DNA from 2 places in the Oceanobacillus picturae genome. Region 1 is predicted to be linked to the other one. Evidence: riboswitches for the same ligand, from Rfam matches in the RefSeq annotation. Region 1 holds a riboswitch; the other holds the start of a gene.
The links. A riboswitch is a leader RNA that binds a small molecule or an ion and turns the genes downstream of it on or off. The one in region 1 is predicted to bind S-adenosylmethionine.
Positions count from the first base shown of each region.

Region 1 (8,237 bases):
CGGCAAGACGAATATAAGGTGCTCTCACTTTTGTATGATCAAGATTAAAGCTTTCAACGTTCATTTTTTTAACCATGTATTCCACTCCTAATAGTATATTTTTCTAGATTTATATGCTTTTTACCAGATTAGATGTTTCGTTAAGCTGTTTTTTTACTTCCCTTAGCGGCTTTCTTTCCCTTGTGTTTAGGGAAGCCAATGAGAATGGCAATAATTCCACATAGGATGATGGCAATCGGGTAGAAGGAATACGGCAAGATGCTAATTGGTGAGATAGCTGCTAAACCTGCAGCTGCAAGCATTTGCCCACCGTATGGAACGATACCTTGCCATCCGCCAGCAAATATGTCGAGAATACTGGCTGATTTTCTAGGATCAATATCGTATTCATCGGAAATATTTTTTGCTAATGGACCTGTTACAATAATGGAAATGGTGTTGTTGGCCGTTGCAATGTCGGTTGCACTTACTAAACCTGCAATCCCAAGCTCCGCACCTTTTTTCGTTTTAATTCTACGCGTTATAAAGTTTAATAACCACTGAATCCCGCCGTTATGCTGGATAATTCCAATCATCCCACCAATTAATAGGGCAACAATTGCAATATCTTCCATATTCATGATTCCCTGTGAAATAGCTTGAATGAAACTAGATAACGTATATGAACCATCTATTAAGCCAATAATCCCAGCGAAAACGATGCCGCCAATTAATACGACTAAGACATTAACGCCAGCTAAGGCGGCAATGAGTACCGCTATATAAGGTAAAACCTTCACGAAATCAAACGCGTAATCGCCAATGGTATCGATTTCGGCTCCAGCGGTCACGATCCATAAAAGAATCGCGGTTACAATTGCGCCAGGTAGAACAATGAAAAAGTTGGTTTTAAATTTATCACTCATTTTTGTTTTCTGGGTCCGGACAGCTGCGATGGTGGTATCGGAAATCATGGATAGATTATCACCAAACATTGCGCCACCTATAACCGTTCCCATCGCAAGCGCTATTGGTATGCCTGTTTGCTCCGCGATCCCAATGCCAATTGGTGCTAGCGCGGCCACGGTACCCATGGATGTTCCCATTGATACAGAGATGAAGCATCCTACAATAAAGAGTCCAACCATTAATAGATTAGGAGGAATAACGGATAATCCCAAGTTTACGGTGGAATCTACAGCCCCCATGTCCCTAGCTGTTTGAGCGAATGCCCCGGCCATTACAAAAATTACCGCCATTAAGATAATATTCGGATGTCCTGCGCCTTTCGTAAAGATATCAATCTTGCTAGATAGCTTTTCTTTTCGGTTCATGGCGAGAGCAAAAGCCGCCGCAATAATAATCGCAACGTTTAATGGCATATTGGAGAAGTCTCCAGAAATAACGCCAGTGCCAATAAATAGTAATACAAAGATAAGTAACGGAAGTAGTGCAAGTGCATTTCCTTTTTTCGCATTAGCCATCAAAATATCCTCCTTCATTTTGATTTTTTAGTGGGTAAGCATGTAACAAGAGATTAGTTCATGGTCATCCCACCCGTAACATTGATTCCTTGGCCAGTCATGTAATCGGAGTAGGTGGATGCAAGAAAAACAACGACATTCGCGATGTCAGATGGTACAGCAGTTCTACCCAAGGGAACTTGTGAATTATCTTCATGTTTAATATCTTCAGCTTGAAGACCGCGTAGGTGGCCGCCAATCACTCTTTCTGATTGTTTCATCGTTGTTTCCACGATTCCTGGGCAAACGGCATTCACATTAATATTGTCTTTGGCTAGTTCTAGTGCAGCCACTTTTGTCATCCCTAGTACCGCGTGTTTTGAAGCAACATAACTACCCATTAGTTGGTAGCCGTTTTTCCCAGCTTGTGAGGCAATGTTAATGATTTTTCCACCTTGGCCTTGAGCTTGTAGTTGTTTCGCAACAGATTGCATGCAAAGGTAGACCCCTTTAGCATTCACATCGATTGTTTTATCCCAGTCTTGCTCTTTTATATCAACAAAATAGTCCATCGTGGAAATCCCCGCATTATTGACTAAAATGTCTACTCTGCCGAAATGATCAATAACCGAAGCAACCACCGTGGTTACTTGCTCCGGATTGGACACATCGGCCTGAACATGAAACGTATTAGCTGTTGTTTCATCATGTGTCTCAGCCATATCTACAACCGCAACTTTTGCCCCGCAATCTAAAAATGCCTCCACAATCGCCTTTCCAATACCATGTGCACCACCCGTGACAATGGCCACTTTATTGGTTAAATCCATCGTATACATAAAAAACATACTCCTTTCCTGTTGCCCTGCTGTACATTTAGTTTGCGAAAGTAAAATGCAAACAAAAAAGGCCTCTTCTATAGCAAGAAGAGACCTTAAACGTCAACGTTAAAATACTCTTCTTATCTTCAAGCGTTACGCTTCTGGAATTGGCACATTACTCTAAAAGAGCTGCTGCCGAGGTATCGTAGGGCCAGTCCCTCCACCTCTCTGGATAAGAAAATTCGTGATATGTAATTTGTAGATTAAAGATACAGTAAAATGAAATTACCGTCAAGTGATTTTTTTGATAATTAAGAAATAGAGAGGTGATGTTTTGGGTTTGTGGTCATTAAAGAGGGGGGAGGATTTTTATAAGAAGAGCAACGCCCCTTAGTCAGCGTTGCTCTTCATTCATTATAAGTCCTCGTATTTATCTTTTCCTCACTGGAATCCAGACTTCACTATAGGCATAATCCGCTTTCTGTTCATCCATTTTAGTAAACGAAAAGGTAGGGGCAGGGATCACTTCATAATCGGAAGAGGGGAGCCATTCTGAATAGGTCTTTGCCATGGTTTCTTGCAGTGTTGATGGGAATGGACCTTCATTAGGAAAGATCGCCCATGTACAGGCATCCACGGTTACTTTATCTAATTGACCACTGACGTTATCTTCCGTTGTTAATACACCGATCAAGTGCGTTAAATCGCCTTCCTCTTTCAGAAATTGAGCATCTGCATCATAGGAAGCATTCACGATCTCATATGGTTCTAAATTTTGCAGAGAATGCATTTCCTCTTTTTGTTCATCTGTTATATTCTTCGCAAGCTCGACAATCGCGTTATTCACTCCTTCGAATTGCATTGGCACACGTTTACTTACACCAACTAAATTAAATGTTGGCTTATCTTCTATTCTAAATTCCATTGTAGTTCCTCCTTGTACTGTTATGACAAATGTGAACTTCGGAAACGTTTTGCTTACTCCTCTTTTCATTACTTCTGAGGGTAGAAAACCGTTCCATTTTTTAAATGCTCTGCTAAAGCCGTCCACTGACTGATATCCATATTTGAAAGCAACATCTGTTACTTTTTCTCCTCGCAACAAGTCCTTATTTGCCTCTGATAGTCTTCTGTTTTTTATATATTCATTTAGTGTCATTCCGGATAGGTAAAAAAATATTTTTCTAAAGTGATAATCGGAAACCCCGGCATATTCAGAAATAGTTTCAAGCGACAAATCATCCGTTAACCGTTCTTCAATATATTCAATGACTTGGTTTAATTCCTTTAACACGTTATCCCTCCTTTCTGTTAATCCCGGTGCCACCGTCCGTAAGACTCCAACTCCAAAACATGGAGGGGGAGTAAAACGGACGCTAACATCCCGATTCGTTCAACTAACAATCATTGGGGAAGAACGATAATCCCCACTGATTGAAGTTTCACTTTATATGATAGCAAAGAAATATTTTAAATACTCGACATGTTTAGGGTGATAAATATCGGTTTGATTGCCCTTTTTCATACCATTTCATAAAAAGATCACATTTTGAATTCAATTAATCAAATATAATTAGTATTGTATATTACTTAATCTATGGAATGAGGAAATAGCCTATTTGCCATACGGTTCCAATTTACGGTGGAACCGTATGTAAAACTCCTACTGATATAAGTTTCACTTTATATTACTCGACAGATTCATTAGGTTACTCGACCTTCAGTACAACTTTGCACAATACGATGTGGTTCATTTGGTCTTATTATGTAGGCTATATTTTAATAAAATATAGGTATAGAACATACTACTTATGAACTATTGATTAGGGGGATAAAGATGGATCAACGTAGTATGGCAGTATTAAATCAGTTACTGATTCAAGATTCATACATTACCATCCAAGAACTTGCAACCTTGTTAAATGTATCACGGCGCACGATTTATAGTGACCTTGACAAAATAAATAATTGGCTTAATGACCATCAATTAGAAGAGGTCAAGCAAGTGAGAGGGCAAGGCATATATATCGATGAACAAACTAAAAAAGATATTACTGCCAAACATTCTTCATCAAGAGCGACGTACTACGAATTCTCTCCTGTAGAAAGAAGGGCTTGGATTTATATACATGTTGTTGGGGAGAAAAAGGCTTACTTTTTAGAGGATATCAGACAAATTTTTGAAGTAAGTCGAAATACAGTCCTAGATGATATTAAGAAGCTTAAAGAAGAAATGAAAACGAACCAGTTATATTTTTATTCTGATCGTAAGACTGGGTACTCGATAAAAGGAAATGAAAACGATATCAGAAGGCTGTTGATCTATTATCTATCTTTGGTTACACCAAAAGAAAGCTGGTACAGCATTTTGTGTAATCTACAAAATTCTTCTATCAACATAGAAGACCAGGCTTTTAGACCATATTTAAGCTTTGATCTCTCATTGGTGCATCTACTAAGGCAATTATTACAGAAGCATGAGCAGCGTTTTAGGGTGGAGTTTACTGATGAAGTTTTTAATAATATTGTCGTTTGGTTTCACTTTTTCTTAAAGCGAATAGAGCAAGGGAAATTTGTTGAGGTAGATGTAGTTGAGAAGGAAGTAATAAAAACAACTGATGAATACACAGGCGTTAAGTCCCTTTGTAACCGCTTATCCGACTCGTTAAAAACGGAAATGCCGTCTGATGAAATTTATTATTTTGCCAAGTACCTCCTTAGTGCAAAGGTTAACTATAATTTTAGGCCACAAATGGAAAGTGAGGAGATGAAAGCACTTCTTCAGGTGGTAGAAAAGATGGTCTCCTCTTTTCAGTTACATGCTGCAATTGAATTCCAAGAACCAGAGCAGATGATCCAGAATTTGCTACTACACTTAAAGCCTGCGTACTACAGGATTAAATACGGAATTGAAGTAGAAAATGTTTTACGGGATTCGGTTAGCCAAAATTATTTTGAGGTCTTCCATCTAACAAAGAAAGTAGTCCATCATTTTGAAGATTTGATTGGTGAACCCATTAGTGAAAATGAAATTGCATATATTACGATTCACTTTGGAGGATGGCTTCGTAAGGAAGGGGTGATGCTTGAACAAACTAGGAAGAGAATGCTTATTGTTTGTACGAATGGGCTGGGTACATCGAGGCTGTTAGAAAGTCAACTTGAGGGGCTTTTCACTGACGTAGAAACGGTAGGGGTAACCTCCTTAAGAGAGTATGAAAAAATGGATCTACATGTCGACTTTATTGTGTCGACCATCCAGCTCACCGAAAGAGGAATCCCAGTCTTTGTTGTGAATCCTGTATTGGATAATAAAGACAAAGAGCAGCTATTGAAAAAAGTAAACAGTTTGTTTGATCGTACATCAAGAAAACAAGTTTACTCTGTAGAAACAGTCCTGGATATTGTTCAAAGATACGCTACTATCGAGGATAATGAATCCTTATCTAAGGAGCTTCGAAGGTATTTCCAAGCACCTCTTAATGTAGAAAATGAAATTAAGAAACCGAATTTAAATGAACTTTTACCACCAGAAAGAATCTTGATGAAGAAGCAAGTAGAAGGCTGGGAAAAGGCAATAAAGGTTGCAGCTGAACCTTTGTTGACACAAGGATATATTCAAGAGAGTTATATTGTAGAAATGATTAAAAATGTTAAGAGGTCTGGTCCTTATATTGTTATATCCCACCATTTTGCCCTCCCCCATGCGAATCCAGATGATGGGGTAATGAAAACGGGGATGAGCATGCTCCATTTGGAAGAAGCTGTTGACATATTAGGGAAACCTGTACAAATTATGGTTGTTTTAGCTTCACGGGATAACGAACAGCATTTAAAGGCATTGGCGCAGCTAACGAAATTATTTTCTGATAAAGCGACTATGGAATATATGCTGCAAGCAACGGATAGACGTGAAGTAAACAAATTCATACAGACATATTCAACGGAGATTAATTAAACAGCAAGGGATAGGTGAGTGAAAGAGATGAGATTTTTAGAAAAAGACATTGTATCAGTTGGTGTAGAAGCAGCGGATGCAGAGGATGCTATTGAAATTGCGGGAGACTTACTGAGGCAAGCTGGACTTGTAGAAAAATCATACATTGAAGCGATGAAGTTTTCCTATCAAAAAAACGGACCTTACTTTGTACTAGCGCCCAGTATTGCCATTCCACATGCACGACCAGAGGATGGGGTAAATGAAGCTTCTGTTTCATTTGTGCAATTAAAGGAACCTGTGGTGTTTGGTCATTCTTCAAACGATCCGGTACGACTTGTATTTGGATTAGGGGCATCTTCGAGTGAGGAACATATCACCTTACTTCGAAAATTAACTGGGCTACTCAATGACTCTGGCAATGTAGAAAAATTAACTTCGGCAACAACTTATGAAGAAATAAAAAACATTTTAGAAATGGAGAGATAAGTGATGATGAAAGTACTTACTGTTTGCGGACTAGGTCAGGGAACAAGCTTAATCTTGAAAATGAATGTTGAACAAGCATTAGCAGATAAAGGAATTAGTGCGGAGGTGGAGCATATGGATGTTTCGACTGCTTCAACAATGCAGGCGGATTATATCATTACAAGTAATGAATTAGCAGAAAGCCTTGTGGAGCATAGCGCAAAAGTCTTCATAGTTAATAACTATTTTGATATGGAAGAAATAAACAATGCAATAGATGAGAACATCGAAAGTTAAATTAACAGGGGGGGAAACGTAAATGGATGCTATTTTTTGGGTAGCAACGAATATTTTTGGGCAAGCAGCGATTCTACTAGGTTTCATCGTTCTATTAGGATTACTACTACAGAAAAAAACGGCGAGTCAGGTAATTAGCGGTACGTTTAAAGCCATTATTGGTTTCTTAATCATAAGTGCTGGTTCCACCGTAATCACAGGAGCCTTGACTGTCTTTGAACCGTTGTGGAAAGAAGTTTTTAATCTTTCGGCAGAGCCGCTTGGTGATTTCATGGGCCAAGAAGCATTTAACGCGAAGTATGGTAGTGCTGTTACTTTAGCAATGACGTTAGGATTTGTTATTAACGTTTTACTAGCTAGGTTTACTAGATTTAAATATATTTATTTAACTGGTCATATGATGTTCTGGACAACCACCATTTTTGCTGGAATTGTTGTTCAAACTGCTGGAGATGTTTCCTTCGGTAAACTCGTTATATTCTTAGCCGTGTTTATGGGGTTATATTGGACACTTCAGCCTGCTATAACCCAGCCTTTTATGAGGAAGATCATGGGAAATGATAATATCGCACTTGGACATACATCAGCCTCTGTATCCTTATTAGCTGCTTTGGCTGGTAAATATTTAGGTAATAAAGAAAATGATTCTGAGAAAATAAAACTACCAAAAGGATTAGAATTTCTCAGAGATTCAAACGTTATTACCGCTTTGACAATGGGTTTATTATTCTTAGTTGGAGCAATAATTATTTCCTTTAAGGATACACCAGGGGCTCAGGCGCTAGTAGATGCTGCAGGAGATCAAAACTTTATTGTTTATTCTATTATACAGTCATTCACATTTGCTGCAGGTATTGCAGTTGTACTACTAGGTGTGCGTATGTTCATTGGGGAGATGGTTCCTGCCTTTAAGGGAATTGCAACGAAAATTGTACCTGGTGCGAAACCAGCGCTAGATAGCCCAGTTGTCTTTCCTTTTGCACCAAACGCAGTAATCCTAGGGTTCTTGGGATCGTTCGTTGGGGCAATAATTTGGTTGGTGATATTAGGGAATACAGTTAGCTATGTGTTTGTACCAACGATGATCGTGCTATTCTTCCACTCTGCTACTGCAGGGGTATTCGGAAATGCCACAGGTGGGGTTAGAGGTGCCATTATGGGTGGTTTCATTACCTCAACTGTCGTGGCATGGGGACAATTTGTAATGGTGAAAATGCTTTTACCTGGGACAGTACCAGATACAGCAATGTGGGCAGCGGATTCCGACATGTT
Region 1 covers NZ_CCAX010000001.1:2,017,970-2,026,206, reverse strand. Annotated here, with positions in the region: gene BN988_RS10155 (S-ribosylhomocysteine lyase) at 1-76, opposite strand, end outside; gene BN988_RS10150 (Na+/H+ antiporter NhaC family protein) at 141-1,463, opposite strand; gene BN988_RS10145 (SDR family NAD(P)-dependent oxidoreductase) at 1,517-2,281, opposite strand; SAM riboswitch class I at 2,401-2,502, opposite strand; gene BN988_RS10140 (AraC family transcriptional regulator) at 2,694-3,557, opposite strand; gene BN988_RS10135 (BglG family transcription antiterminator) at 4,101-6,221, shown strand; gene BN988_RS10130 (PTS sugar transporter subunit IIA) at 6,249-6,689, shown strand; gene BN988_RS10125 (PTS sugar transporter subunit IIB) at 6,696-6,965, shown strand; gene BN988_RS10120 (PTS ascorbate transporter subunit IIC) at 6,988-8,237, shown strand, end outside.

Region 2 (8,237 bases), on a different contig from region 1:
ACAGCGGAAGTATTTGAATCCAAGCCATCTCCATTTGCATCGATATAAATAGAGCCACCTTCTATAAGCAATTTCCCTTCATCAGACTCTTGTTCAACACTTTCCTCTGCACTTTCTGTTTGACTTTCCCCAAACCTTTGCATTGCCATTTGGTCTGTTCCACCATTTACATTTATACCATCATCTTCTGCGGTAACGTGGATGTCCCCACCTGATACGGTTATCGATTTTCCTTCAATCCCTTCATAACTCTTATCAACTTGAATGGAACCATCGCTTATGGCCATCTCATTATCTGCATGAAGTGCATCATCACCGGTAGACAACGTGATTTCACCACCTGCAACTACCATATCGTTATTACTGTGCAGTGTGTCGTCATTTGCATCTATTGTAAGGCTTCCCCCAACAATATCTAGTTTGTTCTCTGCTTTAATCCCTTTTGTGCTTGTTGTATCGTCTTCTTCTGTTTCTTCCGTTTCTTCTGTGTTATCTTGCTCTTGTTCCCTTTCTTGTGCTTGCTCAGGTGGTTGTCTGTTTTCGAATCCGCCCATCTCTCCTTGTTCTGGCGGCTCCTCTCCTTCAGCGAAATCTGGTTTTCCCTGTGGCATGTTCCCTTCTGAAAACTCCTGGCCATTAGGCATTGTTCCTTGCCCCTGACCACCAAATCCTCCTCCAAACTCGGTAGTTGGCTCTATCGTTTCCGGGCTGCCTCCTCCGGCAGTAATAGTATATTCACCGTCCACAATGGTTACAGTATTTTCCGATTGTATACCATCGCTTCCAGCATCAATGGTTAAGGAGCCACTTTCCAGTACCATATTGGCTTTATTTTCATCTGTATCATTAGAACTTTTCACTCCATCCCCACCAGCATCAATCGTAATGAATACATCATTCATTGCAAACAAATCACGCCCTACGATACCATCATCCTCTGCTGTAACCTCGATGGTAGCTTCTATTATTTTCAGGTCGTCTTTCCCTGTAATACCATCCTTATAATTACCATTCACAATTAAAGTTCCTGTCCCATTAATTGTTAAGTCATCCTTACTGTATATAGCCGCTTTTGGTTCATCTGTCTCTTCTTCATATACATATTCGGATGGATCTGTAATCGTGTTGCTCGTCCCTTCCTCAACAGAAATCACGGCTTTATCAGCCTGTTTGATAAAGATCGGAGCAGTTGATGTAGATTCTAATGAAACACCGTTAAGAATTAAACGAACGGTCCCTTCATCTTCAGCATCCACGATAACCTGGCTGTCTGTCGAACTTCCTTCTAAAACATAAGTTCCAGAGGTGTGAATTTCTACCGTATTGTTATTAATTAGGACACTATTATTATCTTCTATGTCAATGGATTGTTCATTAAAAGTTATGGTTGTGGCATCCTGCTCATCCCATTCGGTATACGTATCCTCTGTATCATAACTAACTAGTGATTGCACAGACTCTACTATTGCTACATTTTCATTCGATTTGCTACAGCCTGTAATCATAATAGCCATTCCTATAAGAAAAGGAAGGATAACCCTTCCTTTAATTAACCCTCTTCTCATGAGATCCCTCCTCTATTACGCAGTGAAATTACCATCATAGCTCAGCATCACTGCTGAACGGACACCATCAATTTGGGAAACAGTCGATGTTATTTGTGCATCGTTTTCTTTTACACGTATTTCATAGGTTACTTCTACTTCATCACCTTGCATGATTGATTTTGATTTCAGAACATATTTCTTCACTTTACTACTAATAATCTGCTCTACTTTCTCGCCAATATTATCTTTATCGAACTTCACAACTAATAAGTATGGATTTTCGACTCTAATCTTATTTGAGAATAATACAATTACGAATCCGATGGATACCGTACCTATTGCTGCTAATAAAATAAAACCTGCTCCGCTAAGGATCCCGGCAATAACAGACCAGAATAAGAACACTAAATCCATTGGATCTTTGATTGGTGTTCGGAAACGCACAATGGATAAGGCACCAACCATACCGAGTGATAACAGGACATTTTGACTAATCCCCATAATTACAAGTGCTGTCGCCATCGTCATTATCACGAGCGATATATTAAAGGTGTGTGAATAAATTACTCCTTTAAATGTTTTCTTGTAGATAGCGTAAATAAACAACCCGATTATGAACGCCATACCTAACCCTAATAATGAATCGGTAATAGAAAAAGATGCGGTATTCTCTATAAAACTAGATTTAAATATATCTGAAAAATTGGTTGAAGCAACTGTAAATAACATTTTTTTCTCTCCTCTTCTTAGCCATACATTCTGCTTAATTGGTATTTTGAATATGCTTCTTGTCTTGTATCTGATAACTGAAGCAAGTGTTTAATTACATCTGGTAAATAGTTATCATACTTCACTTCGAGAATGACGATATCTGCTTCTAATACATCCACCATCGGTAAATTGCTAGCGAACATGTTGGTGTTTTGCATGCTTGTCTGTATTTTCAAATCGAATGTGACCCGGACATTCCCATATGGGTATACATATGGCTCACGGATATAATCAACAACTGTCCTAGGCTTTAATTGATAGTACTGCATTTCAAAAAACAAATCTCTTATTAGTGAACGATCGTCTTCTTCCATCCAGGCAATTTCTGACTTTCTAATTTTCTCGAATTCACGCTTTGTGATCTGGCATTTTGATTTAAAGGTAAGATTATTCCTTTTACTTTTTCTTTCCAGATTAATGACCTCATCACACTTGCCATATATCCTCACGCGATATTTATCCCGATTTAAATAACCTTCCTTTTTTTCCTGCAAAACTTTATTGTCAAAGTTATCAAAGTAAGTAGAGCGAATCATATACTTTCCATTTGGCCCGGCATGTGGATCGCTCCTCATAAAGTGAGCCAATTTTTTTCTTAACACCTGGTATTCTGCAAGCGAAATAGCATGTTTTAATTCCTGTCTTCCTACTAACATCTTCCTGACTCCTTCCTGGTACATTTGCAATGTTAAACCAGTTAAATGTCAGTAAGATGTCAAGTGAATTTTTATTTAATAGACGTTGAATTCAATTAACAATCTATAAAATTACTTCTAAAATAATGCCTTTCCTTTGGAGAAAGATAGAGAAGGACTGAAAGGAAAATAAAAAATAGCTGGTATGACTCCGGTTTAATACGGAGTTCACACCAGCCCACAAGCTGTCTTCATTGTTATTCTGCTCTTGTATTCTACATAGTCACCGTTACGATTACCCCATTCATGTTATCTCCTGTAATCATATACTCATGATCCACGGGTAACTCAATCTGCTGATTTTCTCCATATGGATAATATGTAATAAAGTACTCTTTCCCTTCAAAACTAGCATAAAGTTCTTTTTTATCTTTTACATAATCATTCCACCGGGTAATTGTAGTGGATTAGGACGAGATTACCTTTATGGATGTCGTCCTCTTGAATTGTTTTTACATCGCTTCATTTGATTTCCCAATAAAACCTACCTCTTATTCAAAATGCATTTATGGAATTCGGATAATAATTATTATCAACTCAAAACCCCTTTTGGTAATCATAACCATAAAGGGGTTTTTATCGCAATTATGCTACTTAATAGGGCATTTGTTTCCTTGTCGGTGGATAGATTAAAAAGCAGTACCTAGTAATCTTTAATTTTGCATTTCTTTCCGAAAAGCATATAAGAACAATAGTGAAATGAATATGGCCCCGCCTATGATATTTCCAATACTTGCAGGGATCAAATTAAGTAATATATATTCGTGCCAAGCATAGTTGTCAGATGTAAAGATTCCTAAACTGAAATAGCCCATATTTGCCGCACTGTGTTGGAAATTACCGGCGACAAACAAAATGACAGGTAGAGCTGTGCCAAAGATTTTTCCGACCACGTCTCTAGCCGCGGTTGTTAAGAATGTTGCCATGCCAATAAGCCAATTGGCAAGAATTCCTGACAACACTACTTGAAACCAGCCTACCCAGCCATTTTCGACAAATTTCATTTTGTGAGACAGTAGTGTTTCAATCTCTTTTGAGAATTCAGGTGTCAAGGAGTTCGACATAATGACTAATAGAGCAACAAACAACGCACCTACAAGGTTTCCAATATAGGCCACAGCCCAAAATTTCACAAATTTATGTTTTTGCCAATATGACCTTTGTAAATACGATGTTGGTAAAAGGACGTTTACTTCAGTAAACAATACAGATTGTGACATAAATACCATAAGATATCCTGCTGTAAAACCGAGACCCTGCAGAATATAAGTCAGCCCTTTCGCATCAACACCGATGGCAAGCAGTATAGAAAAAACAGCACCAAAGGTCATAAACGACCCTGCCTTTAAAGAGAGGACGAATCGAGAAGGTGTATTTGTATCAAGGTGTTCTTTTCCTTTATCACTAAACGATTGCATAATCTGAGTAGGAAATAAAAATTGTCTTTCTGGAATCTCTTGCGTATTACTTGTCTGATTTGACGATTCCTGATTACCATTATCCGCCATCAATATCCTCCTATTTGTATAAGTTCTATGTTGAAGCTTAGAGTTATGTAACCCACTACTTTAGTAGGTACCCGAATGATGAAGTGTTCAAGCTATTTTTGGAATGCCTTTATTTATAAATATCTTAAAACCTTCTTGACATTTTGATAATACCGCTGTAGTATATTGACTAATCAAAAAATTTCATATGATTTTTCTTATCCAGAGAGGTGGAGGGACTGGCCCATTGAAACCTCAGCAACAGACATTTGTACTGTGCTAATTCCAGAAGCGTTAAGCTTGGAGATAAGAAGAGAAAATTATTACGTATCCAACCCTCTTCTTATTTGTTAAGAAGGGGGTTTTTTGTTGGTTACATAAAATAGATTCGTTTATTACTAGTTTAATTGATTGGATTTATAAAAAATAAAACGAAAGTAGGGATTTAACATGTCAATTACCTTAACAAAAGCTCCTTTTAAAGCGGATCAAGTAGGAAGTTTATTAAGACCGAAAAGCATTCATCAAGCAAGAAAGGAATTTAAAGAAGGAAAAATTTCTGCAACACAATTGCGTGAGGTCGAAACCAAGGAAATTAAGCGTATTGTCGATAAGCAGATTGAAATTGGCTTGAATGCAGTGACAGATGGTGAGTTTAGACGCAGATTCTGGCACACTGATTTCTTAGAGCATCTAAATGGGATAGAAGGATATGTTCCAGACGTAGGCTATGTTTTTAATGGAAATGAGGAGACAGAAAGATATAATGTCCGAAATACAGGGAAGGTTTCCTTTAATCCCGATCACCCTTTCATTCAAGATTTCATTGAATTTAACGAAATTGTTGCTGGGCGTGCAGTTGCCAAACAAACAATCCCTAGCCCTAATCAACTCTTCAATCAAGGGATAATTAACGAAGACATTTACCCTGACATTGATGAATATGCCAATGATGTTATTCAAACATACCGTGATGCATTACACGCTTTTTATGAAGCTGGGGTTCGCTATCTACAGTTCGATGATGTTTATATTGCTGGCCTTTCATCACCGGATATTCCGTTTAACGAGGGCAAATATTCAAGGGAAAGACTAATTAATTTGGCATTACGCGTTGTTAATGAGGTATTGGATGGAAAACCAGATGATTTAGTTGTGACGACACACTTATGTCGTGGAAACTATCGTTCCAATTGGGCATTCGAAGGGAGTTACGACTTAATCGCATCTACTTTGTTTGCCAAAGAGAAAGTGGATGGATTCTTCTTGGAATATGATGATGAGCGTTCCGGTGATTTCAAACCGCTAAAACATATCCCTGCTGGCGGAGCCCAGGTTATTCTTGGTGTGATCACATCGAAAAATGGGGAGCTAGAGGACAAAGAAGCAATTAAAGCTCGGATTAAGGAGGCATCCCAATATGTTCCGCTCGATCAACTATGCTTAAGCACACAATGTGGATTCGCCTCAACCCACCACGGCAATAAATTAACGGAAGAAGACCAGTGGAATAAATTAAAATTTATTGTTGAGATCGGGAAAGAGATTTGGGGGTAAAGTGAAACTTCAATCAGTGGGGGGTTTTCATTCTTCTCCCACTGATTGTTAGTTGAACGAATCGGGTTGTTAGCGTCCGTTTACTCCCGCTTAAACATCTCCGTTTTACTATATGTTTTGAAGTGGGAGTCTTACGGACGGTTGCACTGCGATAAAAACTTCAAGAAGAGGAATGTAACAATTCCTCTCCCTTTTACATTTAGGCTAAGTTCAGTATGAGCAAAGCGTAAACGCGTTATAAGGATCTTTTTCCCTTGCTAAAAGTCCTTCATTTATTTGCTGAAAGGATCGATTACATGACAAAAAGACACATCGAGACACAACTGGTGCAGCTGGGTAATCATAGCGACAAAAAAACTGGTGCCGTAAACCCGCCAATTTATTTATCAACAGCTTACCAACACCAAGGGCTTAACATGACCACTGGGTACGACTACACCAGGACAAAAAATCCAACTCGATCCATTCTTGAGGAAGGGATTGCAAACTTGGAAGCAGGAGATAGCGGGTATGCCTGCAGTTCGGGAATGGCTGCCATTCAACTAGTCTTATCCCTTTTCCGCTCAGGAGATGAGATTATTGCGCCAGAGGATCTATATGGAGGAACCTATCGTTTACTTCAGCATTATGCCCATACCTATAATATCCGAACTACTTATGTCGCATTTAACAATTATGATGAAACGGAACAAGTAGTTACAGAGAATACCAAGGCGTTATTTATCGAAACGCCAACAAACCCATTAATGCAGAAAATTGATATTCAACAATATGCGACTCTTGCCAAGAAACACAACCTCTTATTAATAGTAGATAATACGTTCTTAACTCCTTATCTACAACGTCCACTGGAATTGGGTGCTGACATTGTTATCCACAGTGCAACCAAATACATTGGCGGACACAACGACGTACTAGCTGGCTTGGTTGTTGCAAACGGAACTACGATTTGTGAAAAATTGTCCGCGTTACATAATGCTTCTGGCGCTATCTTGTCTCCTTTTGATTCATGGTTATTGATCAGGGGTTTAAAAACCCTTGCTTTAAGAATGAGACAACATGAGGAAAATGCAAAGAAAGTTGCTGCGTATTTAGCAAATGAACCGTCGGTAACGGATGTACTTTACCCTGGTTATGGGGGGATGCTTTCTTTTCGCTTAAAAGAAAGTAAATGGATTGGAGCATTTTTGGAAAATCTGCAGTTAATCACCTTCGCCGAAAGTCTAGGAGGAATCGAAAGCTTTATAACCTATCCCGCCACACAAACTCACGCTGACATTCCAGTTGAAGAACGAACACGTCGAGGTATTTGTGATCGGTTGTTACGATTTTCAGTGGGGATTGAAGAAGCGGAAGATATTATTGGAGACCTGAGGCATGTGTTTTCAATATTGGAGGAGTAGATGTATCAAAAATTGATGAAGGTTCAACTTGATTGAGTTTAGTAATTGAGCCCCCTTAGGGCATAGCTTATATCTATCTGTCTAACTTGTGTAGCTTGTCTAGGGGGACGTTGAAACAAATGCTCTTCCCTTTACCCATATTTCTTCTGGTGTTCTTTTTTTAATTTTAGATAATCCTTGTCCTCTCGCGCTATCTTCCATTTCCGCTGAAAAATGGCGGCCGATTCCGCCTTCTCTGGGTCAATTTGTCTCTTGTTAATCTTGCCGTTGTCATCATATTTCTTCCCGCCTTTGTAATTCGTGTACCGGCGGGCTCGTGTATACCCCATTTGAAGAAATTTCCTTGCCATATCCATACCGATTAAATCTTCTTTATCCTTATAATCAAGAAACATTTGATAGATTTTATCGGAGGACTCTTTCGCAATCTCAGGTGTTTTGAACCGCCAATGCTTTAATATTTCACTCTTATAAGGCTCCACCAGCAGCACACCTTGTTCTCCCCTACCAACCCTGTACAGTTCGGGATTCTTGCGAAAATCTATATTATCGAAGTCCAAATCATAGTTGAAAGCCATATATGTCACCCTTTTTTAATAAAGGTGTACCCTTGGATATCTTTTTGTATGCATACACCATAATAATAAAGGCTCGATAGTTAAGACTCTGGACTAAGAACGATTTAACAGTCTAATAGATGAGGGGAATTTCCTCATTCCTTATTTTTCTACATTCTAAGTCAAATGTTTATAGCAAAACACTAATGACATTTCAAAT
Region 2 covers NZ_CCAX010000002.1:358,538-366,774, reverse strand. Annotated here, with positions in the region: gene BN988_RS12935 (carbohydrate-binding domain-containing protein) at 1-1,565, opposite strand, end outside; gene BN988_RS12930 (DUF4956 domain-containing protein) at 1,581-2,276, opposite strand; gene BN988_RS12925 (polyphosphate polymerase domain-containing protein) at 2,294-2,974, opposite strand; gene BN988_RS12920 (formate/nitrite transporter family protein) at 3,667-4,521, opposite strand; SAM riboswitch class I at 4,716-4,813, shown strand; gene BN988_RS12915 (5-methyltetrahydropteroyltriglutamate--homocysteine S-methyltransferase) at 4,951-6,057, shown strand; gene BN988_RS12910 (methionine biosynthesis PLP-dependent protein) at 6,354-7,460, shown strand; gene BN988_RS12905 (DUF4385 domain-containing protein) at 7,592-8,038, opposite strand.
Region 2: another riboswitch for S-adenosylmethionine. It lies ahead of BN988_RS12915 (5-methyltetrahydropteroyltriglutamate--homocysteine S-methyltransferase); the one in region 1 lies ahead of BN988_RS10145 (SDR family NAD(P)-dependent oxidoreductase).